Regions from separate parts of the Paenibacillus sp. EPM92 genome, predicted to be linked through region 2. Evidence: riboswitches for the same ligand, from Rfam matches in the RefSeq annotation. Region 2 holds a riboswitch; the other holds the start of a gene.
The links. Region 2 has a riboswitch for cyclic di-GMP ahead of JMF85_RS08075 (EAL domain-containing protein). Riboswitches for the same ligand answer to the same signal wherever they lie in the genome.

Region 1: another riboswitch for cyclic di-GMP. It lies ahead of JMF85_RS18510 (GspE/PulE family protein); the one in region 2 lies ahead of JMF85_RS08075 (EAL domain-containing protein).

Annotation. Positions count from the first base shown of each region.
Region 1 covers NZ_BCPS01000077.1:87,789-91,890, forward strand. Annotated here, with positions in the region: gene JMF85_RS18505 (type IV pilus twitching motility protein PilT) at 1-863, opposite strand, end outside; gene JMF85_RS18510 (GspE/PulE family protein) at 995-2,665, opposite strand; cyclic di-GMP riboswitch class II at 2,745-2,826, opposite strand; gene JMF85_RS18515 (metal-dependent hydrolase) at 2,956-3,918, opposite strand; gene JMF85_RS18520 (lysophospholipid acyltransferase family protein) at 3,938-4,102, opposite strand, start outside.
Region 2 covers NZ_BCPS01000043.1:54,228-58,329, reverse strand. Annotated here, with positions in the region: gene JMF85_RS08075 (EAL domain-containing protein) at 1-1,934, opposite strand, end outside; cyclic di-GMP riboswitch class I at 2,014-2,100, opposite strand; gene JMF85_RS08070 (metallophosphoesterase) at 2,348-3,496, opposite strand; gene JMF85_RS08065 (hypothetical protein) at 3,544-3,726, opposite strand; gene JMF85_RS08060 (hypothetical protein) at 3,740-4,102, opposite strand, start outside.

The DNA of each region.
Region 1 (4,102 bases), on a different contig from region 2:
GGCGTGTTCACCAGCACTTCGATAGCAGCGACACGGCCTTGTCCGTCAGCCGTCGGCAGGAGACGCTGCGCCATAACGCCGAGCAGCACCGAAGCAAGCTGGACGCGAATTTGCTGCTGCGACTCCGGAGGGAATACGTCGATCACGCGATCTATCGTTTGCGGCGCATCCGCGGTATGTAACGTTCCGAACACCAGGTGACCGGTTTCGGCCGCCGTGATGGCGGTGCTGATCGTCTCTAAGTCGCGCATCTCGCCGACCAGGATGACGTCGGGATCCTGACGCAGAGCGGCACGCAAGCCGCTCGCGAACGAAGCGGTGTCAACGCCGATTTCACGCTGGTTGACAATGCAGGATTTATGGTTGTGAACAAACTCGATCGGGTCTTCGAGCGTAATAATGTGATCGTTGCGGGTCCGGTTGATGTAGTCCAGAATCGCCGCCAGCGTCGTCGATTTCCCGCTTCCCGTCGGCCCCGTGACCAAGAGCAGGCCCTGCGGCTTCTTCGCGAACTCTTCGGCCATCGCTGGCAGCCCGAGCGCTTCCATCTGCGGGATTTTGCTCGGAATCAGGCGGATCGTCAAGCTGACGTTTCCCTTCTGTTGAAAAGCGTTGACACGATACCGGGACACATCCGGTATTCCATAGGAAAAGTCCAGGTCGCCCTTGCTCATAAACGATTGATACTGTTCGTTCGTCATCAGCTCCCGGGCCAGCTCGACCGTGCGGGCAGGCGTCAGCACCTCGCCGTTAACCGGCTTGAGATCGCCGTGAATCCGAAACACGGCCGGCGAATGTACGGTAATATGAATATCTGAAGCTTTCTTCTCATAAGCCAGCTTCAACAAGTCAATTACGCTCAAATCAGCCCCCCCCAATTTCCCATTTATTATCATTATACGCATAATCCGGGTGATCTGCCATTAAATATTAGTTAATTCGAACTATTTCCTTATAGCGAACATACATCTATAGAACTATGTATTAGAAATGCTTATGATTCATTCCCGATCACTCTGAATATTTCAGACAGCGTCGTATAACCCGCAGCCGCTTTCGCAAGCCCATCCTTGACAAGCGGGACATAAGACTGGGTCAGCGCATAGGCGCGGTAATCGCTGTCCGGCCTCTTCTGCAGGATCATGGACCGGAGCGTATCGTCGAGCGTCAAGATTTCATGAATCGCCAGCCGTCCCCGATACCCGCTGCGGCCGCATTCTGCGCAGCCTTGGCCCTTCTTCAACGTTTGCGCCTCAAAACCGTGAGCCTCGAACAGCTTCCGTTCATCCTCGGACGGCGAATACGCTACGGAACACGAAGGACAAACTCGCCTCACCAAGCGCTGAGCGACGATGCTGTTGACCGACGAAGAGACGAGGAACGGTTCGACGCCCATATCGATCAGCCGGGTGATGGCGTTCACAGCACTGTTCGTATGCAGCGTACTCAACACCATATGACCGGTCATCGCGGCGCGGACAGCGATCTCCGCCGTTTCCACATCGCGGATTTCTCCGATCATGACGATGTTCGGATCTTGACGAAGAATCGCCCGCAGTCCCCGGGCGAAACTTAAACCGGTTACCGGATTGACCTGAACCTGGTTAATGCCTTGCAGCTGATACTCCACCGGATCCTCAATCGTAATGATGTTGACGTCCTCATGATTAAGCCTCGACAAAGCGGAATACAGCGTGGTCGTCTTCCCGCTTCCCGTCGGCCCCGTAATCAGTACGACACCGTGCGCGCCTTGAATCCCTTTCATAAACAATCCCAAGTTATGCTCCGAAAGCCCGAGCTTCTCGATATCCGTAAGGGCGCTGCCGAGGTCGAGCACCCGCATCACGACCTTCTCGCCGTGAATAGTCGGGAGCGTGGAGATCCGAATATCGACCTTCCGGAATTCAATATCCATCTCCACCCGGCCATCCTGCGGCAGACGTCGTTCGGCGACGTTCAAGTTCGCCATGATCTTGACCCTGGCAATAATGACGCTCTGCATGTGAGGCGGCAGTGAACGCTCCGTACGCATAACGCCGTCCACCCTGTACCTGATGCGAAGACTGTCTTCCTGCGGATCAATGTGAATGTCGCTGGCGCCGATCTGAACCGCTTGAATTATAATCTGATTCACGGTCTTGACAACCGGCGAATCGTCGTCTTCCCGGGTCTGCGGCCTCGCTTCCTCGATCTCCCGGTTCTGCAGGATTTGACTGATCTGCTCGACCGATTCCTGCAAGCCGTAATAACGCTTGATCGCCCGCTGCAGCTCGTCCCGAGCCGCAATAGTCGGTTCGATGCGAAGTCCCGTGCTCATGCGCAGCTCGTCGATGGCGAAATAATCGAGCGGGTCGGCCATCGCCAGAATCAGCTTGTTGCCTTCCGTACGCACCGGGAGCACTTGATGCTGTTCGGCAAGCCGCTGAGGAATAAGATTAATGACCTTCGGATCGATCTTTTGGCGATATAACTGGATGTGAGGGATGCCCAGCTGGAACTCGAGCACTTCGATCAATTGCTGTTCGGTGATGTAGTTGCGGTTAATAAGAAATTCGCCGAGCCGCATCTTCGTTTCCCGCTGTTCCTGCAGAGCCGTCGACAGCTGCTCTGGAGTCAACAGCCCCGCCTCCACGAGCAGGTCGCCGATCCGTTTCCGTAGAGCCACTACGCGTTCCCCCCGATCCGAATATGTACCCAAGCCCCAAACGATAAAGTCCTTGAAAACAAAAACAACCCGACTTCAAAAAGTCAGGTCGGTTGCGCTAGTTGCTCACAGCTGTCCAAGCGCCCACATGAAGACAGCCGTTCATCGCATCATCTGAAGAAATAATATGAAAATCATGCCCTATCTACTATTATTTAAGCACAATTCATACGAAGTCGTCAATGAAAAATAGACCTTAAACCCTATAATTTCGTCATAATTCGACAAATATTATTCGAATTTGCCCTAGACTAGACGAATGGCGGGGCCCACGCTTTCTTTTTCCAGTCGAAGGAATAACCCGTCACTTTCATATCGCGATCCAGCATCACATCGACACCGAACGGCAGCTGATGATTATACCAGAAGCGGACATCCCTCCACTTCACGACATAACCGTCCTGTCCTGCCGAACAAGAGACATGAATCCGCTGCGCAAACTGCAGGAAGGCTCTTACGCCGTCCGTTGACTTGGAAGCCTCGACAATCGAATCGAATGCTTCCTTGACGTAGATGTCTTTCACCTCGACATGCTTCCCCCGCACATGACCTGTATAAAAGCAATCCTCCGTTTCCACCACGAACTGCCATCGAAACCAGTGAAACCCGGGCGCAACCTGATAAATGCCTTCGTAAGGCAGCTGGTGCCGGACGCGAGCTACGACGCGGAGGTGATGTGCCGCGCGGACTGCGATATATCCCGCCGTCACCGCATAAACGGCCACAAACAACAGGCCCGGATTCGTCCCCGACGCTATCCACCATAGAACGCCCCCGGCATGCAGGGCAAACAGGAACGGATCGAAAATCGATAATACGTCCAGATGCTGCCACTTTCGGGTAAACGGACGAAAGCACTGAACGCCGTAAGCGTTAAACCAGTCCAGCAATACGTGGAAACCTACCGCGGCAAATATCCAGGCCAGCAGCAGGCCGACATGCGCCCACACCCCGAACGTCCAGGCGATCGGCAGCGCCAACACTAGCGGCCAAACGAACAGCGCCGGCAGCGAATGCGTTACGCCGCGATGCACCCGAATATAGGTCGAGTAACCGCGAACTCTCGCCAATGTATCGAAATCCGGCGCTTGCGAACCGACCATCGTCGCCGTCAGCATCGCTTGAAACAAAACCGGATCAGCGGACACCTCCGGATGTAGCATGGCCAAGCCCGTCAGCGTCGTCCCGAATAACAGATGGCTACCCGTATCCATCTCGGACACCCCCTGCCGTTTAGGCGGAATGCGTTTCTTTCCCTGCGTCTTGTTCCGCTTCAGTACGGCATTCCTGCTCCCACCGTTCCTGAGCGTTAAACCAATAAAACCATTGCGCCGGATGTTCGCGTATCACGCGTTCCATGAACCGATTCAACAAACGGGTCGCCTCGGAACGGGTGGA
Region 2 (4,102 bases):
AGCGTATCGGCCAGCACATCCGGAAACTTCGGATCAAGGAACTGCTTGGCCGACAAATTAATCGATATGCAGAGCGGCGCATACCCGGCTTCCATCCACTTCCGCAGCTGCTCGCAGGCGGTGTCCAGCACCCAGTAGCCGATATCGACAATCGTGCCCGATTCTTCCGCCAGCGGAATAAATTCGTTGGGCGGGATCAATCCCTCCTCCGGGTGGTGCCAGCGAATCAAGGCTTCCGCTCCGGTCACACGCCCGCTCTCCATATCGACCTGCGGCTGGTAATGAAGCGCAAACTCCCCTTGTTTCAGCCCTTTGCGAATCCAGCCGTCCATGCGGAACCGCTCCTGCTCTTCCCGATGAATGAAAGGATCATACAACACGTACCGGTTCCTTCCCGATTGCTTCGCATGGTACATCGCTAAATCCGCAAACTGCAGCAATTGTTCCGCCTGTTGCCCGTGCTCGGGGAAGAGAGAGACGCCCACGCTGGCGGAAATATAATAGGACTTATCCTTATACAAGAACGGCGCCTGAAATCCCTCGAAAATGTCGTGGCAAAGCTCGTAAATAGAAGCCTGGCTCTCCGAATGCGGCACGATCATCGCAAACTCGTCTCCGCCTAAACGGAAGACGGTCGCGTCGAGCGCCGCTCTCTTCAGCAAAATATCGGCCACATGCTGCAGCAGCAAATCTCCGACATGATGGCCTTGCGAATCATTCACTTTCTTGAATCCGTCCAAACCGATAAGAATGACGGCAATTGATCCTTGATGATGCTTGACGGCGGATAATGACTCTTGGAGCCGCTGCTGGAACATAAACCGGTTCGGCAGGTCCGTCAATGTATCGTGGTACGCCAAATGCCGATTTTTCGCTTCTGCCAGCTTCGTTTCCGTAATATCCAATAAAGCGACGCATTGAAACCGCTCCCCGGCGGTATAGATGAATTCGCTGTCGGCGCGAACGAACCTGATGTCGCCTTGCCTGTTGTGAACCGCATATTCTCCTCTATACAGTGCTTCGCGCCGCGAATCCTCTGCCGGCTTCGCAGCGTCCTCCTCGCACGGGGTCAACCATTCATCCAGCCGGCGCATTGCCGGCTCCTGGTGCAAGGGTCCCAGCATCGCCTCCGTCTGGGCATTGGTTTCCCGGATGATACCGTTCCGGTCCACGATCAGAATCGACACCGGCGACATTTCGCACAATATCTTACGTTCGATAGAAAGCAGGAAATCATACTTCATCATCGCATACCGCATGAAAAACGCATAAATCAAAACGCCGAACATGCTAAGATCGGGCATCCACAGATCGTCCGGCACGATAGAAAATCGCTTATGAGAGGCAAGCAGCACCGCCCATGCTCCTCCGAGACCAACCCCCCACATCACCATCTGCAGTTGCTTGCGCTTGAGCTTCAATTGAAGAGCAGCCGCTTCGCGCAGACCGGCGCCGACCAAATAGAGCGACAGCCCCATCGTGTACACGGCCGTCACGACCGTCACCCCCATTAACAGCGGACTGACCTCATGATAACGCCATCCCCCGATCTCAGCGATCTCGATGTAGGACCACTGCGGAAAGAGCAAGGTCGATAGGCCCGAGAGGAGCGGCGCATAGCAAAGAATGAGCAACAAGGGGCGGCTCATCGCCCGGTCCCGCTCGCTCAGCAGCGCACAAAACCGGATGAGCAAACACATCGCCGCAAACGCGGGGAGATAAATAAACAAGTAGCTTATCTTGCCCGAAAAAGGAACCGTGAATAAGCTGGTCATAAAATTGCCGAACAACATAAGCATGGCGGAGAAGAAAAACAGTGAGGCGCATTGGTTCAACCGGTCACGCTTGTTGCGCTGCAGCGTTTCAACAGCCATATAGAATAGGATGAAAACAGGAGTTAAAAACAAACTGAGGGAAAGAAGAAAATAAAACATGTCTCTTACCTCCGAATCGAGTGCTGTGATGCCTCATTCAGTTACGGAGGGCTGATCGGTTCATTCCCCATAAACGGAAAACGGCAACTGGCTGGCATGCGGCGAATGGCGCGTAGCCCCTGTAGTTTTGCGTCCCATATTTTCATATGGTTTGCCTAAATTTTAGGTGATGTCTAGTTCTTTTATAGCATGCTTTGTCGAAAATTGAAAGCGTTTTTTGCAGGATGTATGATGCCCGGCGTTTCCTCCCGAATTTTGACGAATCGTAAAGCCGCCCCTGTTTGCGATTGCGGCGATCGTGTCCATCTTCTGGCGAACAGCACGAGGAGCCCTGCGAGTGTCCAGCCAGACAGTCGCAGGGCCGATCGTGATCCGGTCACCATTTTTGAGACGTATACCTGCATTCAGATGAATTACCCTTGGAAGGTAACTCGAATGTCCAGCAGCTCGGATCGGCTTCCGATACGCAGCGGCGGTCCCCATGAACCGAAGCCCGAGGAGACGATCGCATGCATGACGCCTTTGCGCAAATAACCCCAATCTAGTTCGAAAAGGCGCCGTGTAATCAAATGGTTCGGCATCATTTGGCCGCGGTGCGTGTGCCCGGACAGCATCAAGTCGACGCCCGCTTCGGCGGCTGCGCCGAGTTGATGCGGCTGATGATCCATCAGTATAATCGGCTTGGACCGATCCACGTTCGAGCTTTCCAGCAGCGCATCGACGGTAAGCCGTCCTTCGTTCGTGAAGCTCTCTACGGCGTGGTCTTTGCGCCCGGCGACATACAGACCGTCCTCGAGCTCCACGACGCGATCGAGCAGTACGTCGATGCCGATCGCCCGCATCCGCTCCACATACTCGGCGATATGGCCGCCGATATATTCGTGGTTGCCGAGCACGGCGTACACGCCGAGGGGAGCGCGCAGCCCGCTCATCACCTCAGCCATATTTTCGCGTACGAAAGGCTCTATGCTGTCGTCGAGCACATCCCCCGGCAGCAGAATGAGATCCGGCGCAAGCGATGCCACCCGCTCCGTCAGCCGGGAGAGATGCCGTTTGCCGACCATCGTGCCGAGGTGCAGATCCGAGGCGGCGGCAATGCGCAGCTCCTTGCGCCCTCCGCCCGGCTTCACGATCTCGATGTCGTAACGGCGGACGATAGGATTCCACGCGTTCCAGGAGCCGACCAGCAGCAGCACCGCCATGACGGCCAGTACGGCGGAGCCGACGACGGTGACGGCAACCGAGGCATCGGTTCCCGTTAAGATGAGCAGCCAGGCCGTCAGATCGGCGAGCGGCACGAGCAGAACCGCGTAGAACAACAGCCCAATTCCATAGGAACCGATAACCTTGAGCGCTTTGTACAACGCGTACGGCATCGCGCGGCGGGCCAGCATCGCGATCAAATACGAGAAAGCCAGCAGCACGTACACGAATATAAACAACGCGTCGGGGGCTGCGGGCATGACAACGTTCCAATACTGCAGGCCGCTCCATCCGATGAAAGCGCTCAGTCCCAAATAAGCGAGCAAGATCAGAACAAAAACGGGGATTCGACTTCTCATTTCATCTGGCTCCCTTGCTGTGAAAATGTTCATTTGCAAGTATTGTCTCATATTTCATGCCCACAGGTAAAATGCAGCCGGCTCGGGGAAAGCGGCAGCCGCTCCTGCTGCGCCTCCCCTTCGTTCAGCTTACAGTCCGATGGCAGCAGCTGCGCTAGAGGCACCGTACCGAAGAATCGAAAGGAACAGCACGTTTTTCCGTCCGAACCGGTCGGATAACGGTCCGCCAAAGAACGCCTTTTATCAGCCGGCCGCGTATTCGTGCATGTGACGGATATACTGGCCGACCATCGCATTCAGCGCTTCGCTCACGTCTTCAAGGTCCGCTTTCCCGGCCAGCTGCGTAAGAATACGCCCGACGGCCTCGTCGCATGCCGGTTTCAGCGACGGCTGCACCCGGCTGAAATCCTCCAGGTACGCCGGAACGAAGAAGCAATCGAGGGAATTCATCGCGTAGACGTACGGCTCGGCCCGCTCGTCGCCGCCATTCCACGCTTTCAGCTTGTCATAAAGCTCGCTTAACGTAATCAGTCCGAGTCTGTAGGTGCGCCGCGCATATTCGTAAGACGTCGGATCTATCAGGCCGTTCTCGTGCCGCTTCTTGTT